One region of the Alkalihalobacterium alkalinitrilicum genome, then DNA from elsewhere that is predicted to be linked to it. Evidence: riboswitches for the same ligand, from Rfam matches in the RefSeq annotation. Region 1 holds a riboswitch; the other holds the start of a gene.

Region 1 (6,154 bases):
CATCTAGTGTACCAGGAGCATTATTATAAATTCTTGCCCCACTCCGATTGGTCCCTTGACTTTTAAAGCCTAAATTACGTTCACTCGTATAGTACATATTATCTTCTGCAATAAGGTGAGCTCGATCCGTTCTGCCTTTTGGTGTGCCATCGGGTACCATCATATCACTAACAGGGCCTTCTAAATGTCTTACTCGATGTGTACCGAAACCACTAAACCCCTCATCTCGAAAATGATTTGCCCCCATAGGATGCTTTTGTTCAACTACACCACATCCAGAAACAATTGTTAAAATCAAAAGAAGCATGACAATAACCAAGGTTCTTTTTTTCATCCTCATTCTCCTTTCTACTTACTGATAAGTTGTGTAATTCTTATGGATTTCATGAAGAGCAGTTAACGGAAATTGTTTCAAAAATATACGAGATTTGTAATTGCAAACAACCATAGTTCTTGTCGATTCATTTCTTATTTTTAGTGTTCATGACTACTTTTAGGGAATGTGTTTCATTTCTAATAAAAATACGTATAATTGTCGTTGTGTGAAAAATAAAATTTAGACTGTCCCCAATCGGAGGCAAACAATAGATCATTTACACAATTAATATAAAAAATGGAGTGGAAGAAAATGTTATCTTATGCGATTGAACGAAAAAGAAACCAGATGGTTATATTAGCTGAAAAGTATGGTTATACTTCAGAAGCCACTGTAAAATGTAGTCAAGAGTTGGACAAGCTTTTAAATTTAGCTCAACAAACATCATCTATTGAAATAAAAATCGCAAAGTAACTTACCAATTTTTGTTTGTCTAATCTGATCACTATTAATGGTTATAAAAAAAGGAATAATCACACTGTGTTGATAAAGTTAAACCAACATGGTCAACTTGAAAAAAAGAGACTTATTTGAAAAGAGCCTGATAAAAAAGTGCCAGGTGTGCTCAAACACATCGTAGTTTTTACCGTACTCTAATGTGATTGAGGTGTCTGGACACTTATTAAATCAGACTTTTAATTTATTACTTTACCTCTCTCAAATGGCCGTTGAAGAATCCTTCCAAAATCTTGTAAATAGTTTCGAGCATCAATTCCTTCCTCATACGGCGCTCCATTTCTTAAAGTTTCAAGTTGTCTTTGAAATTCTGTAAATGCTTCATCATCATTGATTACACGAACTTCTGCATCATTAGCAACTTGTTCATAAACAGTTTCTTTTACTTTATTTTCAATATCCTCGTTCCAATCTTTTGTCGTATACACCCCAACTAAAATAATTCTACTTTGAATATATACATGAGCATCTTCCACTTCTTCTAATTGCAAAATTTGTCGAGTGAGAGGTCGATTACCTGTCGTCAACTCAATGTAGTCGACATTGTCTGTTCTCGTATTTGTTCCATGCCCTGTATTACTTCTAGAAGTAATTAATTGTCTACTTTCCAATGGGGTTCTCCCATTAATCGCCATTTTGGGGTCCAACTCAGGAACTTGTTGCTCTTCCTGTATTAATTGTTGATCTTGTGCGCCCATCCCAGGTGTACAACCTGTAATAACGACTATAACAAACATACATGTCAAAAAGCAGAAACATACTTTTTTCACGGTACACTCCCCTTTCTTTTATTATCCTGTAATTTTTATCTTAATATTAATCCTGTAAACTAAAGGAAAATAATAAAACTAAAAGAATTTTAACGATAACCATTGCAATCAATTCTACAATTTGTTAATGTAGACACAACAAATGAATATTCTTTACTTCTTAACACGAAGTGAGGATAGAGGTGCAAAGACCATAAGTAAGCAATGGGAGGAGGATGAGCTCTTTTGATCATTGTTGAAAGGGGGATTTGCCGAAGCCTAAAGTGCTCATATCGCTAAAGGCTGGTTCTGTATTGAATAAATGCAGGACTGTCATATAGTACCTAGTACCACACTATATGGAGAGCTATCTTACGCAGGAACAAGATCTAATTGTCATTCCTAGCAACAATGAGCAGCTCTCATTGTTGCTTTTTATTGTAATCAGAAATGCACTAAGGGGGAAAATATAATGAATTTTGGAAAAGTTTTAACCGCGATGGTAACACCGTTTGATGTATATGGCAATATCGACGTTCAAGCTACAGAACAATTAGTAAATCACTTAATTTCTAATGGAACGGATGGACTTGTTGTAGCGGGCACGACAGGGGAATCACCAACATTATCAACCGAGGAAAAGCTAACCTTATTTAAGCAAGTTGTTGAAATTACAAATGGTCGAGTACCAGTCATTGCTGGTACAGGATCTAATAACACTGCAGAATCGATTGAATTAACAAAACAAGCAGAAGAAATTGGTGTCGATGGTATCATGCTCGTTGCCCCTTATTATAATAAACCTTCTCAAGAAGGGTTATTTCAACATTTTAAAGCGATTGCGGAACAAACAAAGCTACCTGTAATGATCTACAATATTCCTGGACGTAGCGCAGTCAATATTTCAGCAGACACTACAATTCGATTATCACAAGTTCCAAATATCGTTGCTACAAAAGAAGCTAGCGGTAATTTAGAAGCGATGGCAAAAATTATCTCTGAAACAGACACTAATTTTAGCTTGTACAGCGGAGATGATAGCTTAACATTACCAATTTTATCAATTGGTGGAACTGGAATCGTTTCAGTATCATCTCATATTATTGGAAATGAAATGCAAAGTATGGTCACTAGTTTCTTAAAGGGTAATATATATGAAGCTGCTGAACAGCATCGCCAATTATTACCGATTATGAAAGCTTTATTTACAGCACCAAATCCAACACCTGTTAAAACAGCGTTAAATATGAAAGGAATTACTGTCGGCTCAGTTCGTCTTCCTCTTGTACCATTAACAGAAGAAGAACAACAGCAACTGCAAGCAACTATATTCCCAGAAGTATCCTACAACGTAGGGTAAAAAAGAAAAGCGGAAAAACCATTGTAGGTCTCCGCTTAACATCTTCATCTTATGAAAAACCGATGAGCGACATTGTAAAATGTCGTTCATCGGTTTTTTAACCCGCCTTTTGAACGGCTTGCTTTTTGTTATTAATTTTTTTCCTGATGTACTCATCAATGAAACCAGTTCCTAATAAAACACCTAGCACAATAAAAATAAAGCCTGTCAATTGCAATAATGTAATTTTTTCGCCTAACCATAGCGCTGAAAAAACTAATCCAAAAAAAGGCACAAAATTATTGAAGACAGCTGTCTGACCTGCCCCAAGTTGATGAATTGCCGCATTAAATAGAAAATGACCAAGAGCTGTCGCTACAATCGATGAAACTAAAAATATTCCCCAAATCCACCCCGTTAGTTCGAACATCTCCTTCGTCCCTGTTGGTTCAATAAAAAGACTAATAATAAACATGAAACTAGAACCGACTACAAGCATAACAGCAGTCATCACTCTCGAATCAAGCGTATTCGTTCCTTTCTTAATATAAATAAAAGAAACTGCCTGAACGAACATCGCCATAAAGATAGCAACATCACCAGAATTCACCGCTGTAAAACTTTCCCCGCTTTGCAAAATAATCGAACACACCCCAAAAAATGCGAGCACGATTCCAACAACTCTTAGTCGTGTTAACGAATCCTTTAGCATAAATGACGCCAAAATGGACGTTGTCAGCGGCAATAAGGCTAAGATTAATGCTCCATTCGAAGCGGTCGTTGTTGTTAATCCCCATGCTAAGAGAATATGGTGTGAACTCACTCCAAAGATCGTTGCTATGAGAATATACTTCCATTCTTGTTTCGATATCTTTCTTAGTCTTTTTATTAAAATACAAACAGAAAGCGCTACGACGCCAGCTAGTAATACACGTAAAGATGTCATCGTAATAGGGGGAAAGACTTCAACGAGCATCTTAATAAAGACGACATTCATCCCCCAGGTAACCATTACCATCATAAGTAGTATATATGTAAGGATATTTGATTTTTCATGTTTCAAGATTCTCTCCCCTTTTTAGATAAATTGTAGCAAATGAAACAAATAGAGAACTAGCGCCAATACAATCACACAAACGAGCACGAATCGACTGTTTTTCTTCGCAATATCAAAAGAAGAATCGTTCATTAATCCTGATGCCATTAAGACCGAACCCGAAAATGGTGAAACTTGTGTCGCTAACGTCCACGCAATGATTAAGAGGAGCGCCATGAACTCAGAACTAACGGAAAAAAGCTGTGGAGATAATGCACTTCCTATGCCGATGACAATAACAACAGGATGAATTCCAAAAATTGATAGGAAAATGGCAAAACAAATTACAATTAATGCCATTGCATAAATGTACCCTTGCGAGAAAGTTAAAATCATTTGTGATACAAAATCGCCAATATCCGTATATGAAAGAGCTGCACCAAAAAAACCAGCACTAATAAATATAACAATTTCATTTTTTAAACGCGAAAAGCATTCCTTAACATAATTGAAAAACTGTTGGATATACTCTTTTAAATAATTAGAAAAAACAGCCCACAAAAGTGGATAAACGAAACCTAATATCGACACAACCGCTAGCATATTAACCGGCAAGAAAAATTCTAAAATGAATGAACACAAAAATAAACCTACACCAAATAAAATTAAAACTCGGAGTGCAGGACGTTTGTTTTGTACCTCGTTTTTTGGTTCCTTTGGTTGAATACAATTTGTGTCCTCTGAAAATGACAACTTCGGAAAAAATATTAACGAGACTAAAACATAAGTTAAGCCAATCACAAAGCCATACAATCCAATCGACAACCACGAAACATTAAATAAAACTAACACGAGTCCTACATTTACAAAATACGGGGACCAGAACATACAAAAACCAAAAGCACGCAGTAATATCATGACCATTTTTCTTCGAAAAAAGTTTGATATACTTCCTTCAATAATTCGATGAACGAGCACCATAGAACCTAAATTAAGTACCGCTCCCATCGTTGCTGTAAGGAGGAAACCGAGTCGATAAGGATGGGCTTCCTTTTCCCCCTCTTTTTCCATTTGTTCGATATGAACTTTTAAAGTTGTTAAAAGTCCAGCTAAAGAAATAAAAACACCGATCAGAGGTACGAATAAAAATAATGCGATAAGGTTAATGTTATTACCGAACGCTAATAAAAAAGATACTCCATCTGATTCTGTTAAAAGAAAAATTACAATTCCAATCAATAGTAAAGGAATTGTAATGATGATACTCGACCTTCTTACAGTGGGTAATGCTACAAATAACAATACAGCAGATAATAGGCTATATGTTACATTTAATAGCAGACTAGAATAAAAGACAGATATTAAATACAACGTCACCGTTAAAAAACAAACGGAACCTACTATTGTACTCCACTTCGCGCTCATAATTAACTCCTAATTCGTTCTAACATCAAACGAAAGTTGTTTTGTGATAAACCACACTATTAAGCAAACAGGATTGATTGCACAGGTTACAATAAGTATTGATGTCTTATCTAATCCTTAAAGATTTGAAGAAATATTTAAGGTTCATAAAATAAAACTGAAAAAAGCTGCAAAACGCAGCTCCTAATTTCATACAACTATAGAAATATAAACAAAGTAATAATAAAAATAGCTATACACGAAAAGCCAATCGCAAAAAACGTGGTGGCTAATCGCTTATTTGCTTTCATAATAAAATAAAATCCTAAACCACCAAATACACCTGTTAATAGGAAAAAACCGATTCCTAATAGTACAATAATGATTGCTGGATCCATCTAACAAACTCCTAACTTTCTTTTTCTATTTTATCAGAAAATCCACCATTTGTAACGAACTAACTCCTATTCAATTTCTAGCCGTTTTAAAATGATATCTATTGGTACACCATCGATAGAGTCCACATCACTAAAGTCCACTTTCCGAAGATCTACTTTAGCCATTTGTAATGATGGATTTTCTCTAATATTTGAATTTTCCATTGGAGTGTTCCTATCCTTGAGCCAAACTACTTGATCTAGCTTTTGCTTTTCATGGAAATTTCGCTCAACAATAGACAATGCTCTCCCCTTTACTACTGGTTCCTCTGTTGTTATTAATTGAAAAAGAACAACAGTCCAAACGGCTACAAACGAGGTTGCCGCAATAATAACTAAGAACCATTGTTTCATTCT
Region 2 (6,154 bases), 1.8 Mb from region 1:
ATCAAACATTAGTGATGCTGTTTACTTCTTTAGCATTGGATGCAGTTAAAAGTGGAACGTCTAATACTTCGAGAGACTCCAAAGCGGTAATTGATGCAAATTATACACTTGGAACAGGGTTGCCGCTTCGTGAAGTGAAAGAAGGAAAAGATGTGGGTTACCGTTCACAACTATTAGGTTCTGTTCACCAAGTTGAGTTTCTCGTTACCCCAAAATATCAAGGGATAAAAGTCAATATTAAATTTGATGAAGTGAAAGTGTACCCTGAAGGTTTTGCTGCTTATATTAACTTAGTGATGGATAAGGACTTAAATATTATTAATAGAGATTTAATTGATAAAAGAATTTTAATACAAGATATTGGTGGGTTATCGACTGATGTGGCTGTTATCAAAAATCGTAATGTCGACGATGATAAGGCTCAAGGGTTTAATATTGGAGTATCAGAAGCATTAGAATCCATTCGTGAGGAAATTCGTTCCAAACATGGAGTTGAATTAGATAGCCGTCGTGATGTTGTTGAAATCATTACGAGAAAGAATGACAGAAACCATATTATGGTAAAAGGGAGTCGGACAAGCGTTCATGATATTACCGATCGTATCCTTTTAGAGCTAGCCAAAAAACAGTATAGACATTTACGTAATGTTTGGCAAAAAAATTCCCAAACTGAAATTTGCTATTTCGTTGGTGGCGGTGCAATGGTATTAAAAGAATATATTAAAACATTAAACAATAATTTAGATGGTTACAATATTGAGTTTTTTGAAGACGAAAAAGAAAGTATTTGGATGATGGCAAATGCGTATTATAAACTCATTTCTGATTTTGTAAGAAAGAGTAATAAGGAAACGAAAGTACCAGAGAAAAAAACAGTACAAAATAAATAGGGTGATTCCATGAATAAAAAGGGGACAGCGGAAATACAGCGAGGACAGGCAATTACGTTTCGCCTTCCTTCTGATACACCCGAACATATTATAAAACAATTACAAAAGTTAAAGGAAACGGAAAGAAGAAACTTCTCTAGCAAAATAGCTCAATTTGCTTTAGAAGGAGTAAGCAACTCGTTGGCGAAAGAAAGAGAAACCTTAACGATTCCGCTTCCAAAACCATTAAGTAAAGAACAACGCAATTGGTTGAAGCATTCGCATTCAGAAGCGATGTTAGGAAGTATTGTTTATCAATTACTTGTAGATCCCATGCGAGCAACATCCATTTTGGCAGCATTAAATAGTAATGCATTAGATATAGATGAAGCCCTTTATTTACAAGAAGTCGAGAATGGAACTACTCCATTAGATAATCCCTTCGAAGATCGTCAAGATAATCAGTTGGAAGACATAGAAGCTGTAGAAACGTTCAATGATCATGAACTTGACGATGACTTGGATAACTTTAATTGGAATGAAGCAAAACAAGAGATGGCCTCATCCGTTGAAGAAGAACAAGAGAAGGAAGAAGAGAGTATTGATGACCTCCTTGGCGATTTCTTAGCCGAGATGAACAAATAGGTTAAGGCTATTAGCAGATCCCTTGGGATAGAAGCAGTTCGAGGGGTTGGCTAATAAGTATAAAGAGGCTAACTTAAATGTTAGCCTCTTTGGTTTGTTTTGATATCCATATAGAAAAACTGAAAAGACGACTAGTCTGGAAAAAAGGCTACTCGTCTTTTGGCTTAAAATAAGTTATTTACTCCTTTAGTTAGATACTAACAAGTTCTGAATAACGTTGTTTGTTAAATTAGGAACGATTTCAAGTGAATATTTTAACTCCATTCGTTCGTATTGTTTATGGGCATCAAAGCCATAAGGACCAATATTAATGACAGGGACATTAATATCGCGAATGTCTTGGTAGTTTACATAATGTTTTGTGCCCCAGCTCGGATTGTTGTTAGAAACAGCATTAATCCCATCTTCATCATCACTTAAAGCAACAAAACTCATATCTGAAATATACGGGAAAAAGTTTCTTGTTGCTATAGGATAGTCATAATCGGGTTGGATGTCAGTAATGGCTTGTTCGAGTGAATGAATTAAGTTTTCTTCTTTTTCATTCTTCCCTGTCACTTCAATTCTAGGAGAATATAAAGAAGAGTAAAAGAGGATTATCGCAGGACTTCGGTCACTCATCCATTTCCATGCTTCTTCAACTACTCTTGCTGCAAACATTCTCGTATCTAATTCTGTATCTAGTAATAATTTTTCTTTAAATTCACTCATATGGTTTACATACTCATAACCGTATTCTTCGATTAAGAGTTGATTCATTTCCTCGTACGTAAATACTCTAGGTTTCCATGGGAATTCAAAGTAAGGTTGATTACTTGCTTGACTGAATTGTTGGTATTTGCTCTTAAATTCTTTTAGAGCATTGTCAAAGGCGATTTCAGCTTGTTCTTTTAATAGCGATAATACATCTTTTGGTGACCACGAATGGATAAAGAAATTATAGTAAACATAAGCAGAAAGAGCCGTTTGTACGGTGTATGTTGGTTTTAAATCCATTTGTTTTAATGAAACAGGAGGTACTGTCGTTTCACCGAAAGCTTCATTACATAATTCTGGATTATAACTAATTTGTTTCGTTAACTCTGCTGCAATAAAATTCGGGTCAATTCCTTCAAAGCATGAACCTACATGTGTTTCGGCACCAGTGATAAAAAAGGAAGGGAGTAATTTCCCAACTGTACCTTTATAAATATACCGATTCACATCTCCTTCATAACGAGGCGAAACAAAATCTGAATTGATAGCAGCAACATAATCAAAATGATGTTCATCTTTTAAGCTTTTTAATTCTTTTAAGGCTGATAAAATCCCGTGAGAGCCATCTTCTTCATCACATTCTACGACAAGAAGGAGATTTCCCTCTAACTCCTCAGGATGTTCAGAGTAATATTTTAGAAGATATAGATGACTCGCTACACCACTTTTCATATCAAGTACGCCTCTACCAAATAAGTAATCTCCTGAGTTTAAATGGTTCTCTACCATAGGAGGGAGATCTTCTGTTTTGAGTGCTTTCATCAACTCTTCTGGGTAACAAGCCTTATCCTTGAGTTGATTAAAGTCGTCTATTCCGACTGTGTCCATATGTCCCATTAAAATGACCGTTTTATCACTTTTCTTTTTCGTTCCTTTAACAAAAGCAATTACATTATACCTTTCTTGTTCATCATCTATTGTTTTTTGCTTGGTCACAAATGTTGGGTTTTTAATAAAATACGGAAAAGAGGAAACTAAGGTGTAAATGGCTTGACTAATTTCTTTTTCTCCATCTGAATTTACGATACTTTCTATATTTACAAGCTGATTTGTTAAAAATAAAACTTCATCACGACAAGATAACATAAAGGCACTCCTTCATTATCATATACTGAATAAATATTAATCTAATATAATATCTATTTATTGATATAATAAAACAAGGTTGGAAGTCAAGTTGTTTTTCTGCTGTTATTTCCAAGGAAATCTTTCCATAAAACTTTTCTTGAATAATGTCTTTATTTACTTAATAATTATTTCGTAAAACTAAATATAAATCCTCATCAATCATAACGGATGGGGTAGAGGTCGCGGTTTATAAGAGTAATTTTGTTTGAGATAAGGTAATCGATGAGAACAAATGAAAGGATAAACTGCCGAAATTTTTATGTAAGCCTGTACATAAAAATTGGGGCTGCTTTCAAATAGAAGCAGAACTGTCACAACTATTAGTGGTTGTGAAGAGCTATCTTAGAAGGTTACTAGATGCGGGTAAATTCTTGGCACCGTATAATTATCATGGTGTTTTTTTTATGTCCAAATCTGCCTTCAACTTACTTTAGAAATTATTAGGGGGCTATATGATGAAAAAAGGATTATTTGCAGTAGTTGCTGCGATTGCTATGATGGCAATGAGTGCATGCGGTTCAAGTACGGAACCAGCAGAAACAGAAATTAGTGGAGAACATACAACTGCAGAAGTGAAACTAGTCAATGATGGGCAGCTATCATTTGCAATGAGTGGTTTATATCCACCGTTAAACTTCACTAAAGATGGAGAATTAACAGGATTTGATGTGGAAATTGGAAAAGAGATTTCTATACGTATTGGTCTTGAACCTAATCCTGTAACCAACCCTTGGGAGACAATTATTCAAGGACTTCGAGCGAACCATTATGATGCTATTATCGGAAGTATGACGGCAACAGAGGAAAGAATGGAACAAGTAGACTTTACGAACCCATACTATATTTCTGGGGCTCAAGTGTTTGTTAATGTAGGGGAAGAGGAAATTCAATCTACTGATGATTTAGTTGGTAAAACGATCGGTGTTATCCAATCGAGTACGTGGAGAGATATGGCTGAAGAGATCTCTGACAAAATTAAAGGATATCCAAGTGATGTTAATGCACTTCAAGATTTAGCGGTTGGCCGAATTGATGCAGTCATTACTGATAAAATTGTTGGTTTATCAGCGATGAATGAGCGTGGGTTAGATATTAAGCCTGTTGGTGACTTATTAAATGAAGATTTAATCGCGGTTGCTGTAAATAAGGGTAATGAAGAATTAATCAATCAAATAAATGAAGCAATTGCTTCTATGATAGAAGACGGAACGTACGAAGAAATCAGTATGAAATGGTTTGATGAGAACATTATGAAATAAGGGTGCGTGATTCACGTGCCTTTTTTTCTTAATAGGAGGGAGGAAATGATATGGGCTTTTTTGAAAGTATTTTAGATATTTTCCTTAGACACGGTGTATCGTTTTTAAATGCGGCTTGGATTACGATCGGTATTACAGCGGTGTCCTTAGTCATTGCAACCGTCATTGGAATTATTTTTGCTTTATTTAAAATATCATCTAGTAAAATATTAAATATAATTGCGGATGCCTATATTGGTGTTATTCGAGGAACGCCTTTAATTGTCCAAATTATGTTTTTATATTACGGAATTTCAAACATTATTCTACTTGATAATTTTACGGCTGGAGCATTGGCGCTTGGACTACACTCAGGTGCTTATATAGCTGAGATTTTTCGAGGAGCGATTCAATCGATTGACAAAGGTCAGATGGAAGCGGCAAGATCCCTTGGGATGTCGTATCCTTTAGCAATGAGGAAAGTTGTTTTTCCTCAAGCACTGAAACGAGCGATCCCTCCACTAGGGAATCAGTTTATTATTGGCTTGAAAGACTCTTCATTAGTCGCTTATATAGCGGTTACTGATTTATTCAATACAGCCTTACAAGTTCAAGGGGAAAACTTCATGCCTTTTGAAACATATTTTGTAGTCGGAATGTATTATTTAATTCTTGTGTTAATTTTCACGAAGATCTTAAATCGAATTGAGAATAAATTAGACGTTTCAAAAGAGGTGAAAGCAGCATGATTAAAGTAACGAATCTCGTTAAATCATTTGGTGATCTACAAGTATTAAAAAGTATTGATTTAATGATAGAAAAAGGTGAAGTTGTCGTACTTATTGGAGCGAGTGGTTCTGGTAAAAGTACATTGTTACGCTGCTTGAATTTCCTTGAAACTTCAAATGGAGGGGAAATTTACCTCAATGATGAGAGAATTGACCCAAAAAAGACGGACATTAATACAGTGAGGCAACGTGTAGGCATGGTGTTTCAGCACTTTAATCTATTCCCGCATAAGTCTGTTCTTGAGAACCTAACGATGGCTCCTTTGTTTGTAAAAAAAGAAGGCAAGGATGCAGTAGTAAAGAAAGCGAAGCAACTGCTTGAAAAAGTCGGTTTAGCTGATAAAGCAAACGTTTATCCAGATCAACTGTCAGGTGGACAAAAACAGCGTGTGGCCATTGCTAGAGCGTTAGCGATGGAACCTGAAGTTATTTTATTTGATGAACCAACATCAGCATTAGACCCAGAGCTTGTTGGTGAAGTGTTACAAGTGATGAAGGACTTAGCTAAAGACGGAATGACGATGGTCGTTGTTACGCATGAAAGGGGATTTGCTAAAGAAGTTGCAGATCGTGTCGTTATGCTTGCGGATGGTCATATAATCGAAGAAGGCCATCCGAGTGAAATCTTTGCTAATCCTAAGCATGAAAGAACGAAGCGTTTTCTTAATAAAATTTTATAAAAGCCTAGCAATAAGTAAAATTTTTGAGCATTATTAAGCACAGTTCTTGT

What was found. A riboswitch is a leader RNA that binds a small molecule or an ion and turns the genes downstream of it on or off. The one in region 1 is predicted to bind lysine.
Region 2: it holds a riboswitch for lysine, as region 1 does, so the genes downstream of both, BK574_RS18735 (transporter substrate-binding domain-containing protein) here and dapA (4-hydroxy-tetrahydrodipicolinate synthase) in region 1, are expected to answer to the same signal.

The regions. Positions count from the first base shown of each region.
Region 1 covers NZ_KV917368.1:2,056,673-2,062,826, forward strand. The annotation lists gene BK574_RS09510 (YhcN/YlaJ family sporulation lipoprotein) at 1-334, opposite strand, end outside; gene BK574_RS09515 (aspartyl-phosphate phosphatase Spo0E family protein) at 614-790, shown strand; gene BK574_RS09520 (YhcN/YlaJ family sporulation lipoprotein) at 1,012-1,602, opposite strand; lysine riboswitch at 1,772-1,959, shown strand; gene dapA (4-hydroxy-tetrahydrodipicolinate synthase) at 2,054-2,941, shown strand; gene BK574_RS09530 (DMT family transporter) at 3,039-3,983, opposite strand; gene BK574_RS09535 (hypothetical protein) at 3,999-5,381, opposite strand; gene BK574_RS09540 (hypothetical protein) at 5,579-5,758, opposite strand; gene BK574_RS09545 (hypothetical protein) at 5,825-6,151, opposite strand.
Region 2 covers NZ_KV917368.1:3,838,473-3,844,626, forward strand. The annotation lists gene BK574_RS18720 (Alp7A family actin-like protein) at 1-890, shown strand, start outside; gene BK574_RS18725 (hypothetical protein) at 900-1,514, shown strand; gene BK574_RS18730 (M20/M25/M40 family metallo-hydrolase) at 1,701-3,356, opposite strand; lysine riboswitch at 3,565-3,746, shown strand; gene BK574_RS18735 (transporter substrate-binding domain-containing protein) at 3,854-4,657, shown strand; gene BK574_RS18740 (amino acid ABC transporter permease) at 4,708-5,385, shown strand; gene BK574_RS18745 (amino acid ABC transporter ATP-binding protein) at 5,382-6,104, shown strand.